Regions from separate parts of the Roseibium algae genome, predicted to be linked through region 2. Evidence: predicted binding sites of a transcription regulator. Region 2 holds the regulator's gene; the other holds the start of a gene.

Region 1 (7,698 bases), on a different contig from region 2:
CGGAACGACTGCCGATCACATCCTCGGACAAAGTCCTCGATGTGGGATGCGGGACCGGAAACATCTGGTTGGTGTTGTCACACCATGAGAAATATCCCGGCACCCTCACCCTTTACGACAAATCCCCCGCGATGCTGTCGAAAAGCACTGAAGTGCTGAAGTTCATGCAAGCCAAAAGCGCACTTACCAGCCTGGTTGGCGATGCGGAGGATTTACCGTTCGAGGACAACAGCTTCGACACGGTGCTCGCATTGCACATGCTTTATCACGTTAAGGACCAGCCCAAAGCCGTTGCCGAATTTGCCCGTGTGTTGCGACCAAACGGCAAGCTCTACCTAACCAGCAACACCACCCGCAACATGAAGCCGATTTTCGAGACCGCCTATCAGGCCTTCGGCCAATCCGGTGTCCGTGTCGATCCGGGTGCACACGCTTTCGATCCTGATACTGCCAAGACGTTGCTATCGCCTCATTTCCAAACCGTCGACAAAGAGCTTTTTGTCGATGTCTACCGGGTTTCCAGCCAGGAGGACGTCGTCAATTTCCTCGGATCCATGACAGAGGTCTGGTCTCCGACGGACACGCAAATCCGCTCTGTACCAAGTCATGTCTCCCAGACATTCAAGAATACCAACGGCACTCTCGAACTGGATCACGAATGCGCCATGATCACGGCAACTCTCGGCGATTAAACTCTTAGCCCTCGATCAGCTTGCGGCGCAGCCAGCTGGATGCCTGATCCATTGCAATGACCACGATGATGGTCAGGAAAATGATGTAGGTGGTGTTTTCCCAATCGCGGGAGGTCCGCATGGTTTCCACCAGCATCAAGCCAATGCCGCCAGCACCAAGAGCACCGATGACGGTTGCTGAGCGGGTGTTGGATTCCAGATAATACAGCACCTGGGACACGAAGACCGGCAAGATCTGTGGGATCACGCCGAAGCGATAGCGCTGCAACTGGTTGGCACCTGTCGCCCGGATGCCTTCAACTTGTCGATTATCAATGTTTTCAAGCGCTTCGGAAAATAGCTTGCCAAGCGTTCCGGTGTCCGTGAAGGCGATTGCCAGCGCACCAGTCAAAGGTCCAAGACCGAACGCCCGGATGAAAATCAGCGACCAAATCAGCATGTCGATACCGCGTAGGAAATCGAACACGCGCCGAATGCCAAAGCGTACCAAGAAAGACGGCGTGAAGTTGCGAGCTGCCAGAAAGGCCAGCGGCAAACCGACCAGAGCCGCCGTGAAGGTTCCTAGCACAGCCATCATGATGGTTTCGAACAGAGCCGTGAAAACCTCGCCATGCTGCCAGTCCGTGTTGGACAGAAACTCATGGACAATGAACGAGAGGTTGGACCGGTCCGCTTCAATGCGGTTACTGCTCATGGCAAGGCTGACAAGCTCGCCGAAGGATTTGCCATGCAGCGGTGAATTGAAGGCGAACCAGAAGTTCTCCCATCCGCCGAAATAATTATGCACTTCGATCTTGGTCTTGGTCACCTGGACACGACGATCCAGCGTAGGACGGGCATCGAACTTGCGCGGATCATCCTTGACCCAGTCAGGCACTGGTCCACTTGGTAGAACGGTCTCAACGCCGGTCTTTGTGGCTGTCACCTTGATGATGCCATAATCCGGTACGGTGAAATTCATCGTCTTGCCGACGATCTCGATCAGATAACCATCGCTGAGATCAATGACAGCGTTGTCGCCGTCAATGTCCACCCAGTCAGGTGCCGTTCCCTCGGGAAAGGTTGCGGTTCGCTCGCCCTCAATGGCGACAGACAGACCGCCCCGGCGCATGTCCTTTGTGACATGAACCTTATAGGCGACCGCATCAGTCGCCAGGATCACAGCCCGGTTCGGCTGGGCTCGTTCCAGCAGTGTTGGCACATCAAAGGCAAACCAAGTGTAGGCAAAATAGGCTAGGACAATAAACGGCAAACCGATGGCAAAGGCGGTCCGTTTGCGGATCTGGCCCAGAACGGTAGCGCTGTCGATACTGTGTTGAAGCGTCGCTGTGGTCATGTCAGAGCCCCTCAATGTGCCCGGCCTGCGCCGACAAGCTTGCCGCGCAGATAGGAAGACGTCTGATCGATGATCATGATGGTGACGAACAGTAGAACGAAAATCGCGGCAGTCTCATCACCAGAGCCCTTGCCCCACCCAATCGTCCGGCGGAGCTCAGCGCCAATGCCCCCTGCCCCGACAAAGCCGAGAATGGCGGAGGCGCGCACGTTGATTTCAAAGCGCAGCAGAAAATAGCTGAGGTAATTCGGCGCAACCTGTGGCAGCACGGCATAGCGTATCCGCTGCAACCAGCTGGCTCCGCAGGCAGAGAGACCTTCAATCGGCTTGCGGTCAATGTTGTCGTTGACCTCGGAGAATAGTTTGCCCAGCGCACCGGCTGTATGAAACGCGACTGCGATCATCGCCGGGATCGGGCTAGAGCCGAGGACGAAAATCAGGAACAGGGCGATGATCAGTTCCGGGAACGCCCGCATCATGTCCATCATGCGGCGAACAACCGGGATCAAGGGGCCGTAGCTGTCAACATTACGGGTCGAGGCCATCGCCAGGACGACTGCGAGCGCGCCGCCGATCAGCGTCGCGACACCGGCAATATTCAAGGTTTCCAGCATGAAAGGCAGAAAATGGATGATCAGACCAAAGAAGGCCGGACCAGCATTCCAGGCTTCCGCAACGATCTCGCTGGGATAATCGAAAAACTTGGACAGCCCTTGCGTGAAGCCACCGGAATTCATCGCGTTGGACTTTGAATAACCGGAAGCGAGGACGGCGACGAGCAGCAAAATTCCGATCATGGAATACAACTGACGCCGTTTGCGCATCGACAGGATTTCCTGTTCAAGAGCTGCAACGGCCATTTCGAAGTACCTTTGTAAGCGTTTGTTAAAAGCGTTGGGATCGAAGCGCAGTACTTAAAGTCAAGACGCGGACCGGAGAACCGACCCGCGTCTCAACATCAGGCGTTAGCCTTAGTTTTTGCTCTTGGCTTCGCGCGCAGCAACGATGCTTTCGTAAGCAGCATGCGTGATCGGCATGAAGCCCTTGGCTTCGCCAGCAGCAACGCCGTAGAAGCACTCTTCGTCCATGGACTTCAGGCTGGCCATAAGACCGACCATCTTGAGCTTCACGTCTTCAGGCAGCTTCTTGGACAGAACAACCGGACCTTCAGGGATTACTGGCGAACGCCAGATTTCGTGAATTTCAGTCATGTCAACGAGGCCAGCATCAGACGCCTTGCGCAGAGCACCGGAGTTGTAGCCGTCTTCCCATTCGCCCTGGCCATCGGCCCAGGTTACACCGCCGTCAATGTCGCCATTGGCAACCGCAACGATGGTCTGCTCATGACCGCCAGTAAACTTGACGTCAGAGAAATATTCGCCCGGTTTCATGGAGTAGCCAAGCTTAGGAATTTCGATGGACGGGATCAGGTAACCGGATGTGGAGTTCGGGTCACCAAAACCAAAGACTTTGCCCTTCATGTCTTCCAGCGAATTGATTTCGCTGTCGACGCGAGAAAAGCCGATGGAGTAGTAGCCGTAGCCGCCATCGTTGTTGACCTTGACGAGAACAGGCTCAACAGCTTCAGGATCTGTCAGATATACCTTGGCATAACCGGAAGCACCGAGCCAAGCCATGTCGAGGTTACCGCCAAGGAGACCTTCGATCACGCCGTTATAATCGGCTGGAGCGAAAAGCTTGACTGGAACGCCGAGCAGCTCAGCTGTCTTCTCTTCAAGACATGTGTATGCGCGAAGGCGATCGGAAGCGTTTTCACCGCCGAGGATGCCGATGCGGAATTCAGTGATGTTGTCTGCAGCAACTGCGGAAGTTGCATTCAGGGCAAGCATGCTAACCGCGGCCAGGGCGGCGAACTTTGAAACGACGTTCATCTGGGGCACTCCCAAAAAGGATGGATATGGATGACTGGGAAAAGCGACTGGATTTACAACACAGCCGTAGCTACCGGCGTCACCGCACCGGCAGGATCTGTTGGCCGGGCAGACAGACCCGGAGTGTCTATGGAGGTGGATGTTGCCGCCTCGTTGAAGCTTTCGTCTGCACCGTAAATCTCACGGGCGACATCTGTGGTCAGCAGTTCAGGCGCGCCATCAAACACGATGACGCCGTCCCGCATGCCGATCACCCGGTCACAGTAATGACGCGCCGTATCAAGCGTGTGCAGATTGCAGATAACGACCTTATTATCGCGCTCGTGGATCTCACGAAGGGCGTCCATGACGATCTTCGCATTCATTGGATCCAAGGAGGCAATCGGCTCATCGGCCAGGACCATATGCGGCTCCTGGGTCAATGCCCGGGCAATCGCCACGCGCTGCTGCTGGCCACCGGACAACTCTTCGGCGCGCTTGGTCGCTTCTTGCACAATGCCGAGACGATCCAGCGCAGCAAGCGCCCGGTTCACGTCTTCGGCGCTAAATATGTTGAAGAGGCTCTTGAAGGTTGACTGTGCATTGAGCCGACCGAGCATGACGTTGGTCACAACATCAAGGCGAGGCACCAGATTGAACTGCTGAAACACCATGGCGCAATCACGCTGCCAGCGGCGCATCGAGCCACCCTTCAGGCTGAGAATATCTTCACCATTGAACAGGATGCGACCCGAAGTGGCTGGCGTCAGACGGTTTATCATGCGCAAGAGCGTTGATTTGCCCGCCCCGGAGCGACCAATGATGCCAACCATCTGCGGTTTATCAATAGAAAAACTGACGTTATTGACCGCTGCGCGATCGCCGAAAGTTTTCGTGACGTTTTCGAAATGAATCACCCGCAGGCCCTGTCGCTGTCGTTGTTTGCTGAAGCGACAAGAGCCACGGTTATATTACAGCCCAATGACAGTCAGGATTTGGGATCTTGAAGTTTTAATGACTTTTAAATGACGAAGACATGAAGCCTGATTTTTACGCGAAGTAGAAAACAAGCCGTGAAACCTTTTTCCACCGCGAATACAGAAGATTATTCGCAGCACAGATCCGTTTGAATAAAACCAAAACGCAGGATCGTCATGAAACTATCATCTAATCGTCAAGACAGACCGCACCGTGAGCGCCTATTCAGGACCAGAAACACACGCAACTTGAAACCGTACAAAGGTGCGAAATGGTCTCCCCTGCCAACAAACCCACTCTGACATCCACCCCTAATATTCATCCCGATGCTGTTGTGTTGAATTGTGACCTCGGTGAATGGACTGAAGTTGGTGCCTATACGGAAATGCGGGAAAGCAAGATGGGCGACTATTCCTACATTGTGCAGGAAGGTGATGTCGTCTGGTCCACCATCGGCAAATTCTGCTCAATTGCCCGGCGCGTTCGCATCAACCCCGGCAATCATGCGACCTGGCGCGCCTCACAGCATCATTTCACCTATCGCGCGGCGGCCTATGACCTTGGCTCTGACGACGAAGAGTTTTTCCAGTGGCGCAAAGATGACTGGGTCACCATCGGCCACGACGTATGGATCGGACACAATGTGACGGTGCTCGCCGGTGTCACGATCGGCACCGGCGCCATTGTCGGCGCCGGAGCTGTAGTCTCCAAGGACGTGCCGCCCTACACGATTGTTGGCGGCGTCGCTGCCAAGCCGATCAAACGCCGGTTTACCGATGCCCAGGAACAAGGGCTCATGGATGTTGCTTGGTGGGACTGGAGCCATGCGGATTTGAAAGAGCGCTTGCCCGATTTCCGCAATTTGCCCATCGATGCGTTCATTGAGAAGTACCGGTAAGCAAGACCCTTTACGGATCAGATCCGGACTTCCCACCTATTGATCAGCATTAATTCTAAAGATTCGGGACCTTGAGGACGTTCTTACTCTTCAATTTCTTCTCAATGGCTGCGACCAGATCCTTAACTCCCGATTTCGGCGGCAACTCTTTGCCATGCTCCTTGACGATTGCCGACACAGCTTTCGTCGCTGCTTGCGTGTTTCCAGTCTTTAGCGCGGCGGCCGCTGCGACCAAATTCTTTTCGGACTTTTTCGGCATATCCATTTCTTGCACGAGCTTCGAACCGTTTATGTTCTTGTGCATCAGATTATAGAAGTCATCGCTGCCCCTGTATTGGCCGTGTAGGTTTCCGAGACGCTCGTCCCAGTCCTTCAAAACATCTATGATGGCACCGCGCAAAAAGGAATCCTGGACGAGTTCCTTCACCGTCACGTCGTCTAGAGACTTGTTTGTTTCTGTGTGAATCGCTTGCAGCGACACCAACCTCATGTCGTTGATTGATTTCAATTGTGCCGGGTCAAACCCCTCCGTTTTTGCGGAATCTCCGTACAAAAAGCCAGTAAAGACTTTTTCAGGGTTTGCAGCATGAAGAAGAGCATCGAACTGATTGCCGTTTCCCCTTTTTTTCAACCACTCTCTGAACGATAGGATTGTCGCCTTGTTGAGCTTGGAGTGCAGCTTTGAATACTTCATGAAAAGTCCTTGGTTCTGGGTACGTTGATAGACTTAAGTGCCCGCTATCCAGAAAAAGGTTCGCTCAAACACCAATACACCGAACAGAAATATTCCAAATAACGATTTTCCTCCACAATCAAAACAAAGCAACAGTATCTCTGGCCTATTATTTTACCAGTCACTGTATTAAATGATTGAATTTTCAATACTTCAATAATTCCATCAAACTATTCTCTCTCTGACATCATTCTGTCCATGGCTCTATTTCCTTCTCCCCAGCAAGTCACACTCGTACACAGGCTGGAGGTCTTGGTGAAAGCCGAAGAAAGACTGGGTCACCTTTGGTCATGATGTGTGGATCGGGCATGGTGTGAATGTCCTGGCCTGTGTGACCATTGGCACAAGCGCAGTGGTCGCAGCAGGCTCTGTGGTGTCAAGGATGTTGCTCCCTACACCATCGTTGGCGACGTGGCTGCAACGGAACTGAAACGGCAGTTCACAGAAGACCAGGCCGATGCCATTCAAAACATTGCATGGTGTGATTGGGATCATGCGACCATGAAGGCCCGCCTACCCGACTTCCGCAGTCTTGAGATCGACGCTTTTATTGAGAAATACAGCTAGGCTACAGTTTTCTTATGATGCGCTGCCATCAAGGCTTTTTCCCGCGAACGTCACTTGCAAGAATCTCGGTTCCAGCACCTCATAAAACCGTTAACCACATAAAAATACCCCCGGGTCAATTCTATTGTTAACGCAACAGAAAGTCCTATTCCCTAGGCTTCGGGTAGTTTTATGTATCTATTGGTTTATACAGATCGCCTGGGGGAATTGGCATGGGAAAAGGAATTCTGGCAGTTGTAACGCTGCTGTTTACGATGGTCAGCGGGATTGCCATGGCAACACCCGGCGGAAAGTTTTTCGACCCGGACAAGAAGCAGTGGGTTCAATTCGGCCCATCCTACGGTGGTAAGTCGCCGGTCAAGCGCAAAAAGGTAAGCTACGACGGTCCTTATAGCCCTGGAACGATTGTCGTTGATACGGATGAGCGCCGCCTTTATCATGTGCTGCCAGGCGGAAAGGCCATGAAATACGGCATCGGCGTCGGCAAAGACGGATTCCAGTGGTCTGGAACGAACCGCATCACCCGCAAGGCCGAGTGGCCAGGCTGGACGCCTCCAGCACAGATGCGCGCTCGTGAACGCGCCAAGGGACGGATCCTTCCTGCCCATATGCCCGGTGGCCCG
Region 2 (7,698 bases):
CAGCAAGTCCTGTGCACGCTCAAGATCCTTTTGAGCGAATTCCAACTGCTCACGTGCGCGGACAACATTGGCCTTTTCCAACTCGACGCGGCCGCGATTTTCAATCAAACCGGCCTTCGCTTCAGCCAAGTTTGCCTCAGCTTCTGTCAGCGCGCCTTCATATTCAAACCGATCAATGGAGACGAGCACGTCTCCCTTTGAGACAATCCCACCTGCCTTGAGCTGATCACTTACGGAGACAACTTCTCCGGCAACGAGTGAACGCAAGTCCACTTGGCGGCCAGCTGTGACCTCACCGTAAACATTGATAAGCGGCGTATAGTCCTTCTGCGCCACAGCCTCAGTTTCAACCGCGTAAGACTTCTCGGTAATTGGGCGCTTGGGGACCTCTGGCTTTGTATTTACCAAATAATCCATACCCTTGAAGGCCACAAACAGCACAACGAGAGCCAGAACAGCCTGAAGAATTGCCTTTGCCACCAATCTGGCGCGACCAACAGCAGTTTTTTGAGCAGGCAGCTCTCCATAATCCACGGGCGCCTTGTTCTCGCTGTCGGTAGGTTCAACGGACTGCAACATAGAGTTCCCTCAAATCAAACACGTATCATCTACGGTTCACGGAGCCTGCTGGCTCACCTTGCACCGCACAATATACCATAGTCTGATATTCAACGGTTATGCGCCGTTGGCAAGTAGGTATTTGTAACGAACCGTCGCAAGATGAAGCCTAGATACACATGGAAACAAAAGCTTACCCAAGATGCGGCACCTCAAGTCGCGTCGAATTCGTAGATTGCGCTGCAAAACTCGCATTTCACGACAATCTTGTCGTCGACCTTCATCTGCTCGACTTCTTCCGCGCTGAAGTTCGACATAATCCCAGCAACCCGATCCCGGGAGCAACGACATTTGTCAGAGATCCCTTGAGGATCAAAGAGCCTCACGCCACGTTCATGGAACAAGCGGAACAAAAGCTGCTCGACGGTAATTTCAGGATCCGTAAGCTCCACATCCTTGACTGTTTCGACAAGTGCACGGGCTTCAACCCATGCATCGTCAATATCAAACTCATGGGGCCTAGCGCCCTTGGGCGCATCACCAGGGTCAAGATCAGCCTGTCGCATACGCTCAGGGGCCTCTGGCAGAAACTGCACCATGATGCCGCCTGCCGTCCAACGGTGGTTTGGGGCACTGCCGTCAGTGCGAGTGAAAAGCTCGCCAACAGCGAGGCGAACTTCAGTCGGGATCTGCTCGGATCTGGCAAAATAGCGCCGCGCCACCTCTTCAAGCGATATGCCGTCAAGTTCAACCAGCCCCTGGTAGCGCTGCATGTGCTTGCCCTGATCAATCGTCATGGCCAGATGCCCCCGGCCAAGAAGCTCTTCGGGACGGGCATGCCCGGCTTCGACCAAGACATCAACCTTGGCCTCATCAAAGCTTGCATAAGCGCGAATTGCATCTGGCGAAACGAAATCAACCACAAGCATCGACACCGGACCATCCGTCTGTGTCTGCAGGGTAAACCTGCCTTCAAACTTCAGGGAGGTGCCGAGCAGACTTGTCAGAACAATCGCTTCTGCAAGAAGGCGTGAGACCGGCTCAGGATATCCATGACGTTCCAAAATGGCGTCGACGACGGGTCCAAGCGTCACCGCGCGGCCACGAACATCCAGCCCTTCGACAGCAAACGGGCGCACCGCATCCTGCCCGGCAGGGGTTACGCCGAATTCCTCAAGATCTAATGCCAAGTTCTTACGCCTTTCACACAGCGTCAAAACACCAGGCAAGAATGCCCTTTTGTGCGTGTAGACGATTTTCTGCGCCGTCAAAAACCACTGAGTTCGGACCATCCATAACTTCAGTGCTCACTTCTTCGCCGCGGTGCGCGGGCAAACAATGCATGAAGAGTGCCTTGTCATTGGCTTCCGACATCAAACGCTGGTTGACCTGATAGGCACCAAGCAGATTGTGCCGCGTTGTGTCATCGTCGTCGCCCATGGAAACCCAACAATCTGTCACCACACAATCGGTGCCTTTGACCGCTTCAAATGGATCGTCAGTCACAACGATCGACGCCCCTTCTGCGCGCGCCTTCTCAATCAGATCGGTTGGCGGGGCCAATTCCGAAGGTGTTGCAATGCGCAGTTCAAAGTCGAGGCGCGGAGCCGCATGCACCCAGGACGCCAGCACATTGTTGCTGTCGCCGCTCCAGGCAATCGACTTGCCTTTGATTGAGCCACGATGCTCTTCAAACGTCAAAAGATCTGCCATGATCTGACAAGGATGAGACACTTTGGTCAAACCATTGATAACAGGAATGGTCGCATTGGCCGCAAGTTCTGTCAGATCGTCATGACTCAGGATCCGGATCATAACCGCATCAACAAATCGCGACAGAACCTTGGCTGTGTCCGCGATTGTCTCGCCCCGCCCGAGCTGCATTTCTGCACCCGTGAGCATCAAGGTTTCGCCGCCAAGCTCGCGCATGCCAACGTCAAAGGAAATACGTGTACGGGTCGATGGCTGCTCAAAAATCATCGCCAGGACTTTACCCGCCAAAGGCCCCTCGCCCCGACGAATACCATTGCGGTCTTTTTTAAGACGCTTGCTGACGTCTAGAATGTGGCGCAGTTCGTCTCCGCCAAATTCGGTCAGATCCAGAAAATTCCGCGACATACCGGTGCTGGTCATTCTGCCGCCCCTTCAAGTTTCAATGTTTGTTCAAGTGACGTGGCAGCGGCCTCGAGCCGCTTAACAGCCTCTGCAATCTCTTCATCCGAGATCGTCAGCGGAGGCATGATCCGCACCACATTATCGCCAGCGGGGATCGCCAGAAGCCCTTGTTCGCGTGCCATTGCGACGAAATCTCCAGCGGGTACAACGCACTTCAGACCGAGCATCAAACCAGAACCGCGCACTTCCTCCAGGACATCAGGATGCCCATCGACGAGACCGGCCAGCTTCTGCTTGAAGTTGAGACCCTTCGACTTCACCGTATCCAGGAATTCATCGGCCAGGATCACATCAAGCACTGCATTGCCGACAGCCATCGCAAGAGGATTACCGCCGAAGGTCGTGCCGTGCGTTCCAGGCACCATGCCCGACGAGGCCTCTTCCGTTGCGAGACACGCACCCATTGGGAAACCGCCGCCGATGCCCTTGGCAACCGCCATGATGTCCGGCATCACACCGGACCATTCATGCGCAAACAACTTACCTGTCCGACCAACACCCGTTTGGATTTCGTCAAAGATCAGCAAGATGCCTTCATCGTCGCAGAGCTTACGAAGCTGACGTAAAAACTCAGTTGGGATCTCGCGGATGCCGCCTTCACCTTGGATTGGTTCAATTGCAATGGCTGCTGTTTGCGGACCAACGATCTCTTTTAAGGCCTCCAGATCACCAGCTGGAACCTGGTCAAAACCAGGAGCCTTTGGGCCAAAACCCTCCATATACTTTGCCTGACCACCAGCTGCGATTGTCGCGATGGTCCGCCCATGGAAAGCACCTTCAAAGGTCACGATGTGATATCGATCAGGGTGTCCCTTGTCATACTGATAGCGGCGCGCGGTTTTGATCGCAGCTTCCATCGCCTCAGCCCCAGAGTTTGTAAAGAACACACGATCCGCAAACGTTGCCTCAGCCAGGCGACTTCCGAGACGGTTTCCCCCCGGAGGACTGTGCAGATTGGACGTGTGCCAAAGCTTTTCAGCCTGAGCCTTCAGCGCCTCGACCAGATGCGGATGACTATGCCCAAGCGCGTTGACGGCAATCCCGGATCCGCAGTCCAGAAATCGTCGGCCATCACTCGCTACCAGCCAGACACCTTCACCATGATCGAATTCCAGGCCCGATCTTGCGTAAGTTCCAAACAGCGCAGACGCCGACATTTCCTTAAACTCCCGTGGAGAGAAAAACCTTTATGCCATGCGCTGTTTATTCCGGAACCTGACCAATAAAGGCCCTAAAACGAAACATGCCGCCCGGAAAAGGCGGCACGCGCATGTCATAAAAGCTTATACACCTGTTCCCCGGCTCGCTGTCAATGCAATTGGCAGGTTTCAGCCAATTGCATTCGCACATAGGCAAATTGGCTATTCTGGGGAAAAGCTGGTTCATCCCCATCTGAATCCCCCCGAAACCTTGCCTCAACTTTCACCGATATTGTAATGTCCGATGAGTAAAGCACGACATGTCGTGTAGCAAATCACTTTATGGCACTAAATATGCCACTACTGGCACGCATGAGTGTGCCTTAACACTTGGTTAATGCTTCGTGGTTTTTCGCCACTGAACATACGGGGTGCGGCAAAATGAGTTGGACGAATGAACGCGTGGAGCTTTTGTCAAAGCTCTGGGCCGAAGGCCATAGCGCAAGTCAGATTGCGGGCGAACTCGGCGGCGTGACACGCAATGCAGTTATCGGAAAAGTTCATCGCCTTGGGCTTTCGGGCCGTGCAAAGGCACCATCGCCTGCATCCAAGCCGCGTCGGCCACGCGCGGGCTCGGCTGCACCTGCATCACCAGGAAGAACAGGTACACCGCAACCACAGTCTCAGGGTGCAACTGCCTTGAAGATGGAAAGTGCACCTGCTCCTGTTGCAAAGCCAGAGCCGGAAATCGAGCTTATTGCTGAGCTGGTACCGATGTCAGAACGTGCAACGATACTGTCGTTGACAGAACGGACTTGCAAATGGCCAATCGGAGATCCGAGCACCGACGATTTCTATTTCTGCGGTCGGGTTTCAGATGCAAACGTTCCTTATTGCGCCCATCATTGCAAAATTGCTTATCAACCTGTGAGTGATCGGCGACGCAATAATAACAATAAGCCGTTGGCTGTTTCCGCCCCAATTGCTGCTGCACGCGCTTCCTAGAGCTTTGCAGTTTTAAGGCGATCAGAGATTAAAAAAGCCCGCCGAATTCGGCGGGCTTTTTATTTGGCAATAGCAAGATACTGAGGTTCAGGCCTCAGGCAAGGGCGAACTGATCGTTGAAGGCATAACCAGCACCGCGCACAGTGCGGATTGGGTCTTTCGCCTTGCCACGGTTCAACGCCTTGCGCAAACGCCCGACATGAACATCAACGGTCCGTTCATCCACATAGACATCGTGGCCCCAGACCCCATCAAGAAGCTGTTCACGAGAGAACACGCGCCCAGGCGACGTCATTAGGAATTCCAGAAGCCGAAACTCCGTTGGCCCCAGATGGATTTCCTTGGTGCTGCGCCGCACACGGTGAGTTTCCCGATCCAGCTCAATATCACCAGAACGCAGCATCGAAGATACAACTTCAGGATTTGCCCGGCGCAAGATGGCCCGGACCCGCGCCATCAGTTCCGGCACGGAGAATGGCTTGACCACATAGTCATCTGCCCCCGTAGACAAGCCACGAATACGCTCGGCTTCCTCGCCGCGAGCAGTCAGCATGATCACCGGCAAGCGTTCAGTCTCTTCGCGCATTCTCAGGCGCCGACATAGCTCAATGCCGGAAATGCCCGGCAGCATCCAATCAAGTAGCAACAAGTCAGGTACACTTTCACGGAGACGAACTTCAGCGTCGTCTCCGCGCATGCAGGAATCGACTGTGTAGCCTTCTGCTTCCAAATTGTATCTCAGCAACAGGCTGAGCGGCTCCTCGTCTTCAACGATGAGTACCTTAGGCATTCCAGTTTACTCCGAACCATTCCCGCCTGACGTACTGATATCAGGCGTCTTCTTTGTCCATGACACCCGTTTCGTCCATGCGTGGACGATCTTCGGTCAGGCGGTCACCTGTGACCATGTAGAAAACATTCTCTGCGATGTTGGTGGCATGATCGCCGATGCGCTCGATGTTCTTCGCGCAAAACAGAAGATGAGCGCACTGAGTGATATTGCGCGGATCTTCCATCATGTAGGTCAGCAACTCCCTGAACAACGAGGTGTAGATCGCATCAACTTCGCTATCCCGGTCCCGTACAAGACGAGCTTCTTCAGCATTCCGGCGGGTATAGGCATCCAGCACGTTTTTGAGCTGAGACAAAGCCAGCTCTGTCATGTGCTCAACACCGATTGACAGTGTTTTGGACTTAAGACCTGCATCCATCGCAATCACACGCTTGGCAACATTTTTCGCCATGTCGCCGACCCGTTCCAGATCGTTTGCAATACGGCCAGCAGCCATGATCTCACGAAGGTCCTGGCCCATCGGCTGACGTCGTGCGATCACCTGAACATTGCGCATTTCGATATCAAGCAGAAGCTCATCCAGCCTGGCATCCTTCAAGATGGTTTCCTGGGCAAGCTCCAGATCCTGCCTCATCAAAGCAGAAACCGCGTTGCTGACAATATCCTCGGCCAGGCCACCCATTTCGGCGATCAGACCAGCAATAGTGGTAAGTTCTTCGCCATATGCAGATACCGTATGTTCGGTCATCTCAGTTCCCTTTCCATACCCGTGTCAACAAAATCAGCCGAAGCGGCCCGTGATGTAATCCTGGGTGCGCTTGTCTTGCGGGTTGGTGAAAATATCCTGCGTCGCGCCCACTTCAACCAGATTTCCCATATGGAAGAAAGCTGTCTGTTGAGACACACGAGCCGCCTGCTGCATCGAATGGGTCACGATAACAATCGTAAAATTCGCCCGCAGTTCATCGATCAGCTCTTCCACCTTTGCAGTGGCAATCGGATCAAGTGCCGAGCACGGTTCATCCATCAGAATGACTTCCGGGCTTACCGCAATGGCACGCGCAATGCACAGGCGTTGCTGCTGGCCACCTGACAGCCCCGTTCCCGGTCCATCCAGACGATCTTTCACTTCGTTCCAAAGACCAGCTTTCTGCAAGCTGGATGCAACGACTTCGTCGAGCTCAGACTTTTTGCGTGTCAGACCATGGATCCGCGGCCCATAAGCAACATTGTCATAAATTGATTTTGGGAAAGGGTTCGGCTTCTGAAACACCATTCCAACCTTGGCGCGCAACTGCACCGGATCGACTTTCGGATCATAAATATCCTCATCATCAATCTTGATGTCGCCTTCAACGCGGCAAATATCAATTGTATCGTTCATCCGGTTCAGGCAACGCAGGAACGTGGATTTACCGCAACCGGACGGACCGATAAACGCCGTAACTGCACGTGCCTCGATGTCAACGCTGACATCCTTGATTGCGTGGGTATCACCGTAATAAACCTGCACTTTACTGGCAGAAATTTTCGTTTCAGTCATCTCGGCGGTCTCTATATCTCTAGGCATCTCACTCATGGTGACGCTCATTCCTTACCAGCGGCGCTCAAACCTGCGACGCAGGATGATCGCGACAACATTCATTGTCATGAGGAACAGAAGCAGGATGATGATCCCACCCCAGGCCCGTTCATAGAAAGCCGGATCCGCACGCTTTGCCCACTCGTAAATCTGGGCAGGCATTGCAGAGTTCGGCGACAAAAATCCAGACACAACCCCATCAGGGAATTCGGAGGCAATAAAGCCAACCATCCCGATGAGAAGAAGTGGAGCTGTTTCACCCAGGGCCTGTGCAAGTCCAATGATCGTCCCTGTGAGGATACCTGGCATTGCAAGTGGCAGAACATGGTGGAAGACCGACTGCATCTTGGATGCCCCAATTCCAAGCGCCGCACTTCGAATACTCGGCGGCACTGATTTCAGAGATGCACGCGTCGAAATGATGATGGTCGGAAGTGTCATCAAGG

The links. Region 2 encodes PhoB, which activates phosphate uptake and scavenging genes when phosphate is short. Its sites were predicted from a motif close to TGTCATNNANCTGTCAT; they were not measured.
Region 1: phnC (phosphonate ABC transporter ATP-binding protein) is a predicted target of PhoB. The motif match lies at 5,050-5,066, and genes of this name have one in related genera.

Annotation. Positions count from the first base shown of each region.
Region 1 is NZ_JBAKIA010000004.1:478,157-485,854, reverse strand. Features, by position in the region: gene V6575_RS08635 (class I SAM-dependent methyltransferase) at 1-692, shown strand, start outside; gene phnE (phosphonate ABC transporter, permease protein PhnE) at 697-2,028, opposite strand; gene phnE (phosphonate ABC transporter, permease protein PhnE) at 2,040-2,888, opposite strand; gene phnD (phosphonate ABC transporter substrate-binding protein) at 3,000-3,920, opposite strand; gene phnC (phosphonate ABC transporter ATP-binding protein) at 3,974-4,816, opposite strand; gene V6575_RS08610 (DapH/DapD/GlmU-related protein) at 5,149-5,775, shown strand; gene V6575_RS08605 (hypothetical protein) at 5,831-6,469, opposite strand; gene V6575_RS23320 (hypothetical protein) at 6,804-6,938, shown strand; gene V6575_RS23315 (LbetaH domain-containing protein) at 6,920-7,075, shown strand; gene V6575_RS08595 (L,D-transpeptidase) at 7,288-7,698, shown strand, end outside.
Region 2 is NZ_JBAKIA010000002.1:227,004-234,701, forward strand. Features, by position in the region: gene V6575_RS04710 (efflux RND transporter periplasmic adaptor subunit) at 1-579, opposite strand, end outside; gene V6575_RS04715 (Hsp33 family molecular chaperone) at 771-1,748, opposite strand; gene argF (ornithine carbamoyltransferase) at 1,762-2,691, opposite strand; gene V6575_RS04725 (aspartate aminotransferase family protein) at 2,688-3,890, opposite strand; gene V6575_RS04730 (GcrA family cell cycle regulator) at 4,314-4,877, shown strand; gene phoB (phosphate regulon transcriptional regulator PhoB) at 4,972-5,667, opposite strand; gene phoU (phosphate signaling complex protein PhoU) at 5,708-6,418, opposite strand; gene pstB (phosphate ABC transporter ATP-binding protein PstB) at 6,452-7,240, opposite strand; gene pstA (phosphate ABC transporter permease PstA) at 7,265-7,698, opposite strand, start outside.